Regions from separate parts of the Deinococcus maricopensis DSM 21211 genome, predicted to be linked through region 2. Evidence: riboswitches for the same ligand, from Rfam matches in the RefSeq annotation. Region 2 holds a riboswitch; each other region holds the start of a gene.
The links. Region 2 has a riboswitch for cyclic di-GMP ahead of DEIMA_RS01795 (glycoside hydrolase family 16 protein). Riboswitches for the same ligand answer to the same signal wherever they lie in the genome.
Positions count from the first base shown of each region.

Region 1: linked by a shared signal. The riboswitch ahead of DEIMA_RS10965 (hypothetical protein) and the one ahead of DEIMA_RS01795 (glycoside hydrolase family 16 protein) in region 2 are both predicted to bind cyclic di-GMP.
Region 3: linked by a shared signal. The riboswitch ahead of DEIMA_RS01360 (hypothetical protein) and the one ahead of DEIMA_RS01795 (glycoside hydrolase family 16 protein) in region 2 are both predicted to bind cyclic di-GMP.

Region 1 covers NC_014958.1:2,350,133-2,355,394, reverse strand. Annotated here, with positions in the region: gene DEIMA_RS10975 (carboxypeptidase-like regulatory domain-containing protein) at 1-1,326, opposite strand, end outside; gene DEIMA_RS10970 (CARDB domain-containing protein) at 1,387-2,193, opposite strand; gene DEIMA_RS10965 (hypothetical protein) at 2,212-2,700, opposite strand; cyclic di-GMP riboswitch class II at 2,944-3,027, opposite strand; gene DEIMA_RS10960 (valine--tRNA ligase) at 3,154-5,262, opposite strand, start outside.
Region 2 covers NC_014958.1:418,086-423,347, reverse strand. Annotated here, with positions in the region: gene DEIMA_RS01805 (family 16 glycosylhydrolase) at 1-564, shown strand, start outside; gene DEIMA_RS01800 (polysaccharide deacetylase family protein) at 781-2,421, shown strand; cyclic di-GMP riboswitch class I at 2,629-2,704, shown strand; gene DEIMA_RS01795 (glycoside hydrolase family 16 protein) at 2,718-3,467, shown strand; gene DEIMA_RS01790 (glycosyltransferase family 2 protein) at 3,608-4,795, shown strand; gene DEIMA_RS01785 (glycoside hydrolase family 26 protein) at 4,792-5,262, shown strand, end outside.
Region 3 covers NC_014958.1:312,724-317,985, forward strand. Annotated here, with positions in the region: gene DEIMA_RS01350 (MFS transporter) at 1-1,070, opposite strand, end outside; gene DEIMA_RS01355 (response regulator) at 1,288-1,713, opposite strand; cyclic di-GMP riboswitch class II at 1,975-2,059, shown strand; gene DEIMA_RS01360 (hypothetical protein) at 2,112-2,615, shown strand; gene DEIMA_RS01365 (hypothetical protein) at 2,701-3,498, shown strand; gene DEIMA_RS01370 (carboxypeptidase-like regulatory domain-containing protein) at 3,506-5,262, shown strand, end outside.

The sequences.
Region 1 (5,262 bases), 1.6 Mb from region 2:
CTCCAGCTCCGGCCAGGGCCGCAGCCGCGTCGTGCCCGCATGCGCTCCCACCCCGAACGCCCACGCCCCCGGCGTCCAGGTGCCGTCCACCCGCGCGTCCCACACCATCCCACCCGGCTCGATGCTCGCCGCGTACTCCGCGTGCGCGCCCACCGCAGCCGCGTGCACCTGCCCCGCCGCCCGGACATTCATCACGCCCGAAGGCTCACCCGACGCGGTTGCCTGAAGCTGCCACGCCCCACCGCGCAGCGGCCTCGCCCACTGCGCGTCCGCCGCCCACGCAAGCGCGCCCGCCTGCCAGCGCGCGTCCGCCATCAGGCGCACCCCAGGCGCAGGGGACGCCTGCGCAGCCACTCCCAACAACACGCCCGCCCGCTCCGCCGCGCGCCACCCCACCGCGCCGTCCACCGCCCAGGCATCCCCGCGGTACGTGAGCTTCACGCCCGGAACGGTCACCGCGTTCCCCGGCACGCGCCCCACCGCCAGTACGCCCGCGCTGCCCACCCACCGCGAACCCTCCACGGCCACCAGCGGCGTCCGGCGATCCAGCTGCACGCGGAACTTCAGGCCGCCCGGCAGGGTCCCCGCCCCCGTCACGCGCCCATCCACGCCCCCCGTCCCCCCGCTCACCTCCACCCGCACCGGCAACGTCGCCGCGCCCGACACGCCACGCCGCGTCGGCACGGTCGTCACCGCGCTCGCCGACGCCGTAGCCGCACCCTTCGCGGTCAACTGCACGGCGTGCTGCTCGGTCGCCACGGCGTCCGGAAGGGTCACGCGCACCACCACCTCCACCTGCGCGCCCGGCGCGAGTCGCGCTGTCGACGGCTGAACGTCCAGCAGAGCTCCCAGGTTGCTGAGCGCCCCGAACCGCACGTCCTCCGCGACGTTCCCCTCGTTCGTCACCATGAACCGCGCCGCGTAATCGCCGGCACTCGCGCGTGGCGCGTCCGCCACCACGACTCCGAGTGCCGGTCGACGCGCCACCACCAGCGGAAACGGCACCTCCAGCCCGCCCGCCACCCGCAGCACCCCCGCGTACGTCCCCGCCAGCACCGACCCGGACGGCACCACCACGAACATTCCCGAACGTACCTGACCGCCCTCCACGCGCTCATTGGTGGGCGGCACCAGCATCGTCCACCCTGACGGCAGCACCAGCGTCGGCTCGAACACCTGCGCGTCCGCGCCAGGATTGCGGACCTCGTACCCGACCGTCACCGCTCGCGTCTGCGCAGGTGCGGGCGTGGACGTCCGCACCTCCAGCGCCTGCCCGCGCGCGCCCGGCCCCGCGCACAACAGCGCCGCCAGGAGCGCGCGGCGCACCTGGCGGGACGGACGAAGACGTGTCAGTTCAGGTCGTTCGGGCGGCATCGGCACCCATGGTCACTTCGGGATGTTCAGGTTGTAGCGCACGCCGAAGAGCTTGTTTTCCCCGCCGTCCGCGACCACGAGAATCTGGTAGTCGCCCACCTCCGTGAGGGGCAACTCAATAGCTTCCCGCTCCGACGTGCCCGGGTACAGGCGGCTGCCTTCCACATCCACGCGCCGCACCAGCTTCCCCGCCGCGTACACCTCGGCGTACACGTTCAGGGCCACGTACTGCGTGCCGGTGTTCTCCAGCGTCACGTTCAGCAGGGGCTTCCCGGCGGTCGACTTGTTGATGACGGGATTCTTGAACGCCACCACGGGTTTGGCGTCCGCGCCCACGTTCGTGAGCAGCTGCACCGCGTACCGCGTGACCTGCTTGAAGGTCATACCGCTCGGTAGGGCGCCACTGACGAGCGCGTCGTTCTCGTCGACCGGTTCCACCATCACGAGGTTCCAGTAGCTGCCGGTCTGCGCCACGCGCTCCGGAACGTGGATGGTGTACGGCACTTCCAGCGTGCCGTTCGCCGGCACCACCACGACCTCCTGCCCGAGACTCACCCACGGCCCACTGGAGCGTGGGTGGCTGCCGGGCGCGTCGAACTGACGACCGCCTTCCGGGGAGAAGCGGTAGTCGGTGAGGTACAGGCGCGCCCGCGCGGGCGTACTCGCGGTGTTCTGCAGCAGCAGCGTCCCCTTGATCGTCTCGCCGGGCGCGGCCGTCGCACTTACGAACAGGGGGCTGCCGACGCTGACGCGGGCGCTCGCGGCGGAGCCCAGCAGCGCCGCCAGAGCCAGCAGGGAACGGACACGCAGACGCGCCATCACATCACCCGTCCGGTGTTACTGCCCGACGATCGTCGCGCGGACGATGAAGGACTTCGCGTCGACCTGCGGCGCCTTCAGGTTCGCCACGGCCACCCACTGGAACGGCATCGTCATGGACGTTCCGGCACTCACAGACAGGGTGTTGGCGCCTACGCTGAACGGCGCGATCATCGAGTCGGTCCCGAAATCCATCAACAGGGAGGCCAGACCGGGCACGTCGTACAGGCTGAGGGCCGTGTCGGTGCTGTCATACACGTTGAAGCTCACGGTGCTCTTCATGTTCGTCATGACGCTCAGGGTGTCAGCGGCGTATTTAGGCTTGGACTCCTGCTCGCCCACGGTGAAGTCCGACAGTTGGAACGAGAAGTTGATGGGTTCAGTTCCGAACGCGACTTCAGCAATCTTGGCGATGCCGTACGACACAGTCTGGTCGCTTTTCGAGTCAGCGAGGGCGTTGGGGGCGAGGGTGGCGACGGCGAGGGTCAGCGCGATGAGTTTACGCATGTGCAGGCTCCTGGAAGATGGAAAGGGGAGGGGACCTTGTCGGAGAGAGTCGTGCAGCGACCGCTTGGATCGGCGCTCAAGCGTGGTGCCGGTCTGGTCGCCGTCCGGGTGTGACCCGGGGCAGCCGCCGGAACGTGTGAGCAGCCTGGTCTGAGGGGTGCGCGACGTGTCTCCGGACCTGAGGGCAGTTCGGTTGCATGACGGCGGGGGGTCGGCCATGCAGGCGCGGCGAGCGCGCGGAACTGCGGGGGACGTCGGTCGCACCACTGGCTCGACGCGCAGCAGGTGCCCGGATGCACTGCGCGTTTCCTTGCCTCGTCTGTGAAGAGATTATGAAATTCCGCTGACAGAACCCTTACAAGTGCGGGGCAGGCCCTGTGGTGCGGCAGCCAGGGCTTGACCAGACGAGCGGGGCGATCAGGACTCCTGATCGCCCCGCTCGTCACGCCTACTTCAAGCGAACTGTTGCAGCACCTGCTCCAGTCGTTCCTTCTGCGCAGTGAAGTCCGTCACGCGGCGCCGCTCCTCGTCAATGACGTCCTGCGGCGCGCGCGCCACGAAGCCCTCATTGCTGAGTTTGCCCTGCGCCTGCTGGATCTGCTTGTTCAGCTCCACGAGACGTTTCTGCTGCTTGCCGAGCCAGTCTTGGAGGTCCACGGTCCCCTCCAGGGGCGCGCGCACCGTCACGCCCGCCTCGATGGCGCTCAGCGTGCGGCCCTCCAGGGCGTCCTGGATGTTCACGCGCGCGATGCTTTCCACGACGGCGCGGTTCTCCTGAATGGTGCCCAGCAGTTCGCCTTCCACGACGACGCCCAGGCGGTCCTGCGGGCTGAGGCCCAGTTCGCTCTTGAGGCTGCGCGCGGCGCTCACGGTGGCGCGCAGCGCGGCGAACGCCCGCGTCGCTTCCGCGTCGAACGCGTCCGGGTTGTGTTTCGGCCAGGAGTGCACGGCGAGCTGCCGCTTGTGGTTCAGCGCCTCGTAGATTTCGCTCGTGATGAACGGCATGAACGGGTGCAGGAGCTTCAGGATGCCTTCCAGCACGTCCTTGAGGGTGGCGCGCGTGGCGGCGTTGCGGGCGCGCAGGGCGGGTTTGGCCGCCTCGATGTACCAGTCGCAGAACTCATCCCACGTGAAGGCGTACGCCGTGCGGATGGCCGCGCCGATGTCGAACGCGTCGAGGTGCGCGGTCACTTCGCGGACCGTGTCGTTCAGGCGGCTGCGAATCCAGCGGTCCGCGAGGGTCGCTTCGCCCGCTTCCGGCTCGCCTTCGAGGTTCATGAACGCGAAGCGCGCGGCGTTCCACAGTTTGTTCGCGAAGTTGCGGCCCTGCTCGAAGCGGCGCGGGTCGTGCTTGATGTCCTGCCCGCCCGTGCTGAGGTACGTGAACGCGAAGCGTGCGGCGTCCACGCCGTACTGCTCGAAGAGCTCCAGCGGGTCCACGCCGTTGCCCTTGCTCTTGCTCATCTTCTGGCCCTTCGCGTCCAGGTACAGGCCGTGCAGCATGATGGTGCTGAACGGCGCGCGCCCCGTGAAGTGGTACGCGGCCATCTGCATGCGCGCCACCCAGAAGAACAGGATGTCGTACCCGGTGACGAGCACCTGCGTGGGGTAGAACTTGCGGTAGTCCTCGCTGGCCTCGTCCGGCCAGCCGAGCGTGCTGAACGGCCACAGGTTGCTGCTGAACCACGTGTCGAACACGTCCGGGTCGCGGCGCAGGTTCAGGTGCGCGTAGCGGGGGTCCTGATCGCAGTCGAGGTCCGGGTTCTCCAGGTCCGGCACGTACACGTTTCCGGCGTCGTCGTACCACGCGGGAATGCGGTGCCCCCACCACAACTGGCGGCTGATGTTCCAGTCGCGGATGTTCTCCAGCCAGTCGCGGTTCACTTTGGTGTAGCGGTCCGGGACGAGCTGCATGTCGCCGCGGTCCAGGCCCGCGAGGACGGCGTCCGCCATGGGCTTCATGCGCACGAACCACTGGGTGCTGATGATCGGCTCGACCGGCACCTTGGTGCGTTCGGACAGGCCGATGGCCGTCTGGTGGTCCTTCTCCTCCACGACGGCGCCCGCCTCGTGCAGCGCCGCGATGACCTTCTTGCGCGCGTCGAAGCGCTCCAGGCCGCGGAACGCTTCCGGCACGAGGTCCGAAGTGAGGTGCCCGTTCAGGTCGATGACGCTGGGGCGGGAGAGGCTGTGGCGTTCGCCCACCTCGAAGTCGGTCGGGTCGTGCGCGGGCGTGATCTTCAGGGCGCCCACGCCGAACTCCATCTCGACGGCCTCATCCGCAATGATCGGAATGAACCGGTCCGTGAGGGGGATGCGGGCGCGCTGCCCGACGAGGTGCGCGAAGCGCGCGTCTGTGGGGTGTACGGCAATGGCCTGGTCCGCGAAGATCGTCTCCGGGCGGACCGTGGCGATCAGGATTTCCCCGGCCTCGCCGTTGCTCGCCGCGAGCGTCTGGTCCTCCAGGGCGTACCGGAGGGTGGTCATCTTGCCCTTGCGGACCTCGCGGTCGATTTCGAGGTCGCTGAGCGTCGTCTGGCTGGCCGGGTCCCAGTTCACCAT
Region 2 (5,262 bases):
GATTTCCATACCTACCGCTGGGACTGGACGCCCACCGCGGTGAATTTCTACCTGGACGGCACGCTGAAGCGCAGCACGACCGTGAACGTCCCGCAGGCCGCCGCGAACCTGATGCTGAACCTCTGGCCCACCAACTCGGCAGGGTGGGGCGGGATGGCCACGCCGGGCACGAAATACCTGCTGGTGGATTACGTGAGCTTCACGCCGTCCGTCGTGGACGGGACGCCCGCGCTCACAGACGATACGGCGCAGGGCGCCACGACCCTCCGCGCTGGCGTGCCCGCGACGGGCGCGGTGAGCGCCAGTGACACGCAGGACTGGTACGCGCTGCGCGCGAATGGCGCGGGCGGCTCGGCCACCGTGAAACTCACGACGGCCACGAACAGCGACCTGGAGGTGTACGCCGCTGATGGGCGGACGCTGCTGGGCCGCAGCGCGCGCGGAAAAGCGAACGCCGAGTCGGTGACGGTGCGGGTGCAGCCGAATGCCACGTACTTCGTGCGGGTGGTGTGGGCCTCCGGCACGCCGACATACACGGTGAGTGCCAGCGGCGCGGTGCAGTAAGGGCAGTTGCCCGACAGGTTCAGGCGGATTCCCAGAGGGTCACACGGCAACGGGTGGCCTTCATTGGTTCACGGATCAAGGATGAACGAACCATGAGTTCGGCGTGCGAACGTTCAAAGTGTGAGGTCTTTAACATGCGTGCGTCCCCTGAGCGGCCTCCAGCGAGCGTCCACACGCCCTGGGCGCCGCGACATTCACACGCCCCGGAGAACCCCCATGCACGTACCTTGTCGCCCGCTCCTTATCACCCTTACGGCGCTGCTGAGCGCCTGTACGACCGCTCCTGTCCGTCCCACCACACCGGACACCCCCGAGACCCTCACGCAACTCGGCACGTTCAACGCGACTTTCAGTAACCCGCTGGGTGGCCCCGTCGGTGCGCGTCAGCTCGCCGCCAGCGTCGCCCTCGACCCGGCGGCCCCCACCGGCGCGGTGCGCGTCCGCACGGCCGGTACCGGCACGTACGACGATGAGCGCAGCAACCGCCGGTACCTGTGGGGCGTGTTCGAGGTCACGAACACGTCAGCGACCACCCTGACGAACCTCACCATGGTCGCCTACAGCAAGGCGAACGGCAGTATCGGCGGCACGGCCATCACGCGCCTGCAGGACGCGCAGGGCCGACCGTACCTGAACGAGCGCGTCGCGCAGAACATCCGCCCGGGCGACCACCTGAACGTCCTCAGCAGCTACGCCTTCCAGGGCCTCGCGGCGGCTGAAGCGCAGCGTCTGGAAAACAGCGCCAAAGCCAGCGGCACCCTCGCGGCCGGCGATGACGTCCTCGAGTACGGGTTCACGGTCATCAACCCGCGCGACGGCAGCCAGGTGCTGCGCCCCGGCGAAACGGGCACGCTGGTCCTCGCCACGAAACTCCCGCTGCTCGCCGGGAACGCCCCGCAGAAGTTCAACATGAGCCTGCTGCTCAGCACCGGCGGCGCCCGCCGCGTCACCCGCAACGTTGGCGAAAGCAACGACAGCGTGGCCCTGCGTGCGCGTCTCAGCGGCGCCCGCGAGATCGCGTACATCGGCCCGGACGCGGCCACCGCCCCCAGGGGGTTCACGACGGTGCGCCTCCCGAACCTCCGTCTCACAACCGGCGACCACCCCACGTACCTGCTCGATCAGGAAGGCCCACTCAGCAGCTGCGTGCAGGGGGTCAGCCCGAACAGCCTGCGGCGGCTGAACGCTGCCGGGCCCCTCGTCACGTTCCTCAGTGATGACGGCACGGCCGCGGACCACTCGCGCCTGCTGCCCCTGTTCAGGCAGAAGGGCGTCGTGGCGACCGCCGCCATCGAGAGCCGCAACATGCTGTCCGGCGACCCGTACTTCGCCACGCCCGAGCAGGTGCGGGACCTGCAGCGCGCCGGGTGGGAAATCGCCAGCCACACCCGCACGCACCCCGACCTCGTGACGCTCAGCGACGCGGATCTCGACGCGGAAATTCAGGGGTCCAGGCAGGACCTGGAGGAGCAGGGGTTCACGGTGAACACCTTCGTGTACCCGTATGGCAGTCAGAACGCGACCGTGCGGGAAAAGGTCTGCCAGACGTACCGCACGGCATTCATCGACCGTGGCGGCGTGAATGACACGCCACTCGACACGAACTACCAGATTCGCCGCGTCGCGTTCGGGTCCTGGACGGACGCCGGGCAGAACACCATGGCCGCGTACCGCGCCGCCATCGACGACGCTGTGGCCCGCCGCGGGTGGCTGGTGTTCATGCTGCACCCCGGCAACCGCGAGCAGCATGATGAGCAGCAGCAGCAGTACCTGGCGCAGACCATCGATTACCTGCGCGAGCAGGGCGTGCCCATCGTGACGGCGGCAGACGCCCTGGCGCGTCTCGGCCTCAGGTAGGCGCAGCGTTCAGAGCGGCCCCGGTTCTTCCGGGGCCGCTCCTTGTCGTTTCGGTGAATCCCACGGTCAGCGTTCCGGCGCGTGGGGTGGAGAGCTGTGGGTCGCGCACACCAAGGCGAAGGGTTCCTTGGCGTGCGTGTGAGTTTTCCCCTTGGAGAGCCTGAAGTTTTCCTTTATGTTGAGGGTAGTTTTCGGACCACAGGCATCCACACGAACAGGCAACCCCGTCGCAAGGCGGTGACGCAAAGCCAACGGGACCCACGCGGTCGGCCGGGCTACCGAAAGGGAGACGCTCCGTGCGCCGAATCATCCTCGCTGTCCTGGCCCTGCTGCCGCTCGCCGGTACCTCACGCGCCAACCCCACGCAGGCGGCGGGCTGGACAGATCAGTTTGAGCAGCTGGACCGCGCCCGGTGGGCCGCGTCGGACTGGAACGGCTTCTGGCAGGGCCGTGGGCTCGCTGGTCGTTTTGATCCGGCGCTCGCGTACGCGGACGGCGCCGGCAACCTCGTGCTCGAGATGAACGTGGACCGTTGTGGGAGCGGCTGGTGCGCGCGCGCTGCCGAGCTCAGCACGAAGGAGCGCTACGGGTACGGCCGGTACGAGGTGCGCATGCGGGCCGCCAGTGACAGCGCGTCCGCGAAGCGGGCGGGGCAGGCGCACGCGGGGAACATCAGCGCGGCGTTCAGTTACTACGACGACAGCCGCACGGAGATCGACGTGGAGATCGAGGGGCACCGCATCGCGGACGCGAACTTCACGGCGTGGCGTGGACGGCAGGACAAGGACTGGAAGCTGGCGAAAGGCGCGGCCGGTGGTTCGCTCGCGGCGCAGTTCCATACGTACGCGTGGGAGTGGACGCCTGGGTCGCTGCGGTTTTTCGTGGATGGCCGGGAGCAGTTCCTGACGCGGAAGACGGTTCCGCAGGACGCTGCGCACCTGATCCTGAATGTCTGGCCGACGAACGATCCCGGATGGGGCGGGGCGGTGCAGAGCGGGCGGCTGTACATGCTCGTCGATTACGTGAAGTTCACGCCTGCGCTTTGAGGGCGGCACTTGAGACCCTGCTCATGGGATGTAGGATTTTTCACATGTATGTGAAAAATTGAGGAAAAATCCGCAAATTAGTAACGTGAGTGAATGTGGCGCGCATGAGCCGCGCCCGCCCACGCGCTCTCCTAAAACGCATGGTCTGGATCGCCCTCATTGCCGTGCTTTTCCTCGTGCGCATGCTGCTAACCGCCGCCCTCGCCTGCTGCCATGCCCGCACTGCCCCACGCGCCCTCCCCCGCAACGGCGCCGTCAGCGTCCTGATCGCCGCGTATAACGAGGAAGTCGGCATCGAGCGCACCATCGAATCCGTCCTCGCGCAACGCATCAAACGTCTGCAGGTCATCGTCGTCGACGACGGCAGCAGCGACAACACCGCCGCCATCGTGGCCCGCATCGCCCACCGGGACCGCCGCGTCAAACTCATCCAGCAGAGCAACGCCGGCAAGGCTGCCGCCCTCAACACCGCCATGCCGCACATCCAGTACCCCGTCGCGGTGTCCGTCGATGCCGATTCCGTCCTCGCGCCCGGCGCGCTGGCCGCGCTCGCCGCGCACTTCAAGGACCCCCGCGTGGGCGCCGTGTCCGGCGACGTCCGCGTCGCCGGACGCCGCAGCTGGCTCACCACCTTCCAGGCGCTGGAGTACCTGGTCGGGCAGCACCTCGACAAGCGTGCCCAGCAGCTGCTGGGCGCCATCACGGTCGTGCCCGGCGCGGCCGGCGCGTTCCGCACGGCCCTGCTGCGCGACGTGGGCGGCTACAGCACCGACACGGTCACCGAGGACATGGACCTGACCATTCAGATCGCCGCGCGCGGCTACCGCGTGCACTTCGAGCCGCGCGCGTGCAGCTACACCGAGCCGCCCGCCGACCTGCACGACCTGTGGCGTCAGCGCCTGCGCTGGATGTTCGGCACGTGGCAGGTGCTCGGCAAGCACCGCCACCTGATGTTCCGCCGCCGCGCCGGCACGCTCGGCCTGCTCGGCCTGCCGTACGTCCTGCTGTTCGGCATCGGCGGCGGCCTGCTCGCCCCACTGCTCGACTTCACGCTCGTCGCGTTCATTCTCAGCGCGGGCGCCGCCCTCAGCTGGCTCGAGCCGCTGCTCACCACGCTCGGCGCGGAACTCGCCGCGACGTCCCTCGCGGTGCTGCTCGGACGGGACCGCTGGCAGAACCTCGCGCTGGTGTGGCCACAACGCTTGTTCATCCGCGCGTTTGGTGCGATGGTGATCGCTGTGACCCTGTACCGTTACCTGCGCGGCTCCGTCGTCCACTGGGACAAACTCAAGCGCCACGGGGTGCAGCTCGAGGGGAGCCGCGCTTGAGGCGGACCCCCCTCGCGGCCCTGCTGCTCGCCGGCGTCAGCTTCACCACAGCTGGCGCCGCGCCGTGTGGGGTGTTCGGCGTCACCATCCCCCGCGACGGCCGAACGCTCGGCGCGCTCGAACGTAAACTCGGCTGCACCTTCACGGCCGTGCGCTGGTTCCAGGACTGGCGCGAGCCGTTCGACCTGCCGTACGCGCGCGCGCTCACGCGCGAACGCCGCGCGCTCGAGGTGTCGTGGCAACCGCGCATCCTCAGGGGCGGCGCGTACGTGGGCGTGCCGTACCGCAGCATCGCCGCCGGCGAGCACGACGCGTACGTGCGCGCGTTCGCCCGCGCCGTCCGCACGCTCGGTCGGCCCGTCAGCATCACGTTCGCGCCGGAAATGAACGGCGACTGGGGCGCGTACCAGCTGGGCCAGAAGAACACCCCGCAGGACTTCGTGCGCGCGTGGCGTCACCTGCACGAC
Region 3 (5,262 bases), 110 kb from region 2:
ACGTACGCGGCGCTCACCGGGAGCGGGCCGAGCACGCCGAGCGTCGTGATGACGAGCGCGACCGTCACGAGACCCATGCCGGCGCGAATGCGCAGTGGACGGCTCGGCGCGCCGAACCGCGCCTCCAGCCGGGACTGCACGAGCGACCCCAGCGACCACGTCACGCCCCCGACGCTCAGCAGCCACCCGGCCTGCGTGAGCGTCAGGCCGCGCAGCTCATGCAGCGCGAGCGGCAGGGTGGCGTTCGCGCCGAGCACCGCGAACGCCGCGAACCCGCGCACCATCAGCGCCGCCGGCAGGCCCGGCGCGAACCGCCACAGCCCACGCGGGAACAGGTGCCGCGTGGCGACCAGCACGCCGACCGCGCCGAGTGCCAGGAGCGCCCATGCGTACGCGCCGGGCGTGCGCAGGCCCTCGATGAGCGCGCCCGCGCCCACCACGAGGAGCAGCGCCATGCCCACCCCCGCACCGCTCGCCCCCCGGTCCGCGTCCGGCACCGTCCCACGCAGCGGCAGGACGCACAGCGGCCCGACCAGCAGCATGACGGGCGCGAGCCCCCAAAACACCGCGCGCCACGTCAGGGTGTCCGCCAGGAGGCTCGCGAGGAGCGGCCCCACCAGGGCCGGCAGCAGCCACGCGCTCGACACGGCCGCGAGCATCCGCGCGCGCGCCTGCTCGGGGTACCGCGCGCGAATCACCGCGAACGGCAGGGCGCCCAGCCCCCCCGCGCCGAGGCCCTGCACAGCGCGGCCCAGCACGAACACCGCCATGCTGGGCGCGAACCCTGCGACGACCAGTCCGGCGGTGAACACCAGCACGCCCGCACCCGCCGCGACCGCCGGCCCGCGCCGATCCGTGAGCGTCCCCGAGATGACGGCCCCGAACAGGCTGGTGAGCAGGAACGCGCCGGACGCCCAGCCGTACAACGCGAGCCCGTGCAAGTCGTCGGCGACGCGTGGCAGGACGGTGGCGACCGCCATGGACTCGAACGCGACCGCCACGATGGTCAGCAGCAACCCGACGGTCAGGGTGCGGGGCGGCGCAGAGGTGGACGAAGGCAGTGCGGTCACGCGCTTATGCTGCCACGCGCACGGTCACGGCGGGACGCCGAAGGCTACGGGAACCTCACGCTGCTCCTGGAGAACAGCCCGGCCGAGGCCCACACCCGCGACGCGTCGGGCGCGGCGGCGCCTCTGCCCCGACGCTCAGGCCACCCATCGCGGGCGTGGCCCCCACAAGCGCCACACCAGTGGGAGGCTACGCCTCCGACAGCCTCCAGCCGGGCACTCAGACGCTGGCGAGGGCGCGGGGCAGCGTGACGGTGTGGCACCAGTACGTGCAGAGGTGCCGGACGAACATGGTGAGTTCCTCGGGCGTGCTGGGCTTCACGGCGTACGCGTTCGCCTGCAGGTCATAGGCCCGCTGAATATCCGCAGGCTCCTCCGACGCGGCGAACACGATGACCGGCATCAGGCGCCACAGTGGGTGCGTCTTGAGGTGCTCGAGCACTTCGAAACCGTCGAAACCGGGCACGTTGAGGTTCAGCAGAATCAAGTGGGGCGCCTCGCCCGGCATGGCATGCTGGCGGATGTACGCCAGCGCCTCGGCCCCATCAGGAACGGCGTCCATGCTCACGGCAATGCCTGACTGATTAAACGCCTCCTGAAGAAGCGCAACGTCGGCAGGATGGTCCTCGATCACGAGGACACGCATGGGGCTGTGCACCCCTTCATTGTTGCACAGCCGATCATCATCACCGCCAAACGAGGGTCGGTGTCCCCCACCTGGGGGCAACGCCTGGCCCGCACGCCAGAAATGCCCAAAACCACACACGCGGGCGCGAATTCAGCGGCCTCCCTGGGTGCGTGGAAGGGCCTGATTTCGGTTTTTCGTGGCCAGCACACCGGCGGGCGTTCTGTCAGGTTTTTGTAGGAGCCGCCCGGTAAACTTAACTCAGTTCTGCTCAGACAACCTCTGGCGAACAGATGCAAAGATCCTCGTCCCGTAATTCGGGCACCTCAGGCGAGGGGAGCAAGTGGTGCGACCGGCTCTTCGTTTCCAGTCTTCTTTCCAGGAATGCCGCCTTTATGGCGAGCATCAAGGGGTTTCTCATGCGTAAATTCACCACGGTTCTGACGGCACTGGTTCTGGCTTCCTGCACGGGCGCGCTCGCCGCCGCCACCGGCACCAGCTCGGTCACCGCGATCAACAGCGCCAGCGACGAACTGAGCGTCAACGGCAACATGAATGTCAACTTCACGAACGGTGACTTCGGCGTGACGTACAAGAATGCGGGATTTTCGACGCTCACGTACAGCACCCACGACAACAGCAGTACCGGAAACCGCCTCATCACTGTGGGCCTTGCGGTTAACGACGCTTCGGCACTTCCGGAGGGCGTCACCCTTAAACTGACCCCTACCGTACCCGATGGCAACGGCGTTGGCACCCCGGTCAATTTCAGCGGCAGCAACGGCACCGCGGTCTCGCTGATCACGGACATCCCGCAGTTCCTCGCAGGCGCTACGGCGAACGTCGCCTACTCGATGGCCGCCACCAAAGGCTTCAACAACTTCAGCGGCACGCTGACGTACACCATCGGCCTGAGCTTCTAAGCCACGTTATCTTCCCGTCCGTCCCGGACGTTCATTCCCGCACAGGTGAGGCACGCCTCGCCTGTGCGCCCTGTTGAGGTGAGCCATGCGTAACGCCCTTCGGTTCGTTCTGCCCGCCCTGCTGCTGACCCTGCCGTGCGCCGCGCGCGCGCAGGTGCAGGTGGCGGGCGCGCTCGTTCAGGAATACACGGTCACGCCCGGCCAGAACACGCTGGAAGGCGTACTGACGCTCAGCAACGCGGGCGACGCGCCCGAACGGGTGAGCGTGACCCTCAGTGATGTCCGTTCCGACCCGCAGGCGGGCGTGGTGTACCCGAAGGCGGGGACGCTGCCGCGCAGCGTCGCGGCGTGGGTGGAGTTGCCGGGCAGCGCCGTGACGGTGCCGGCGCACGGGAAACTGGCGGTGCCGTACCGCGTGAAGGTCCCGCAGAACGTCGGCCCTGGGACGTACTGGAGTGCATTCCTCGTGCGGCCCGCGACCACGTCTGCCGCGCCGGTGGCGGGCGCGGGCGGGTCGGTGCGGTTGCAGCAGGTGACGCAGTACGCCGTGCAGGTCGTCGTGAACGTGCCGGGCGGTGCGGTGCACCTGAAGTTCCTGAACCCGGCGCTGGCGCGCGCTGCGGGTGGGGCCGTGCTGAACGTCGACCTCACGAACACCGGGGAGCGGCTGTCGACGCCAGTGACGCGCGCGGAGGTGTACGACGCGTCAGGCGCGCTCGTGCTGAAACTGGCCGGGCGTGAACGGCGCGTGTTTCCCGGCCTGAGCGTGCGCGAGACATACCAGATCAGCGGCCTGAAGCCCGGGCGGTACCAGGTGCTGGTGATCGCGGATGACGGGAACAATGACGTGGTGGGCGCGCGGTACAACATCACGGTGGAGTGAGGTGCGGGTGCGCCTCCTGACCCTGAGTGGCCTGCTGCTGATGTCCGGCGCGGGCGCTCTTGGCGTGCACGCGCCCGCGGCGCCCGTGAGTGCGGACGCGCGGGTGCCGGTAACAGTGCCAGTCACGCTCACGAACGCGGCGGACGCGCCGGACACGGACGCGCTGACGCTCAGCCTTCCGGACGGGTGGCGGTTGCTGGCGGGCGAGACGACGTTCAGGCTCGCGCCGCACGAGTCGCACGTGGAGCTGCTGACGCTGCTGCCGCCGTCGACGCTGCCAGCGGGGGACGCGCAGGTGCTGGTTCGTACGCGGGACGCCGCCGCGACGCTGCGCTTCACGGTGGCGCCCACCCGCCGGGTCCGCGCCGTGACGACGACCGCGCCGACGTTCGACGTGCGCGGCGCGTATGACGTGCAGTGGCGCGTCACGAACGGCGGGAACGTCACCGAGGCGTTGCAGTTCGCGGCGCGCGCGGACGTGGACGCGGACGTGCAGGTGACGCCGGCGGCGGCCACCCTGAGGGCCGGAGAGACGCTGGAGGTGCGCGCGCACGTGACGCCGCGTCACGTGGTGCGCCTGCAGGATGCCGGGGTGCGCTTGGAGGTGCGGGCGGACGGCCTGGCCCCGGCGCGCGCGACGGCGACGACCACGCTCATCCCGACGGTAACGCCGCTGGATCAGCAGTATCACGTGTTCCCGTTGACCCTCACGGTCGGTGGGGCGCTGGGCACGTCGGGCTCCGCGGCGGACTTCACGTTGCATGGGCGGGGCGCGCCGGTGCAGGGCGACCCGGGCACCCTGGACGTGCTGGCGACCCGGCAGGGGTTCACGGTGACGTACGTCCGCCCGGAGATGACGTGGGCGGCCGGGCAGGTGACGGGCGGCGCGGCGCCGCTCGATACGGTGAGCGCCGTGGGCGTGAAGGCCGCGCTGCACCGCGCGGCGCTGGACGTGGAGGGCCTGGCGGGTCTCACGGCGCGCGGGGAGGCGGCGGCGGCGCTGAGCGCGACGCTGCCGTTCGCGCAGGGGAACGTGCAGTTCGGCGTGTCGCGCGTGGGCGAACGTACCGTGGTGGGCGGCGGCGGGCGGTGGGCCGGGCAGGCGGACGGCTGGGCCGCGCAGCTGGAGGCGGGCGCGGCCGTGAACGTCACGGGCGGCGGGGCGACCGTGCGCGCGAACGGCCGCGTGAGCGTCGGGGCGACGGAGTTCACGGGGGCGTTCGCGCGCACCACGCCCGGCTGGCGAGACACGCCGCGGACGACCCAGAGCGCCGCGCTGAGCGTGAGCGGGAAGGTCGGCGACGCCTTCACGTACACCGTGGGGGGCGCCGTGAGTGGCGAGACGTGGCAGCGGTACAACGTGCGCGCCGCGGCGACGCTCAAGCAGCCGTTCGGGACGTTGGGCGCGCAGATGCAGGCGACGAACACCACGCGGTCCGTGACGGGCACGCTCACGCAGAAAGCGTTCGGCTGGCCGCTCACGCACCGGGTGAACTGGACGGCAGACTTGGGGACGGGCGCGACGAGCGCGCAGTACGCGCTGAGCACGCAGGTGCGGGCGGGCGGGCAGCTGCTGCAGCCGTCCGTGGGGTTGGGGTTGCAGTCCGGGACGCTCACGTGGTCGGCGGGCGTGAACGGCAGCGCGGCGCTCGCGCCGGGCACGCTGCTGACGTATCAGGTGGCGAGTGCGAACGTGGCGCGCGGGGACGTGAACGCGAGCGTGAATGTCACGCGGGCCCTGAGCGGTACGCAGTCCCTCGCGGT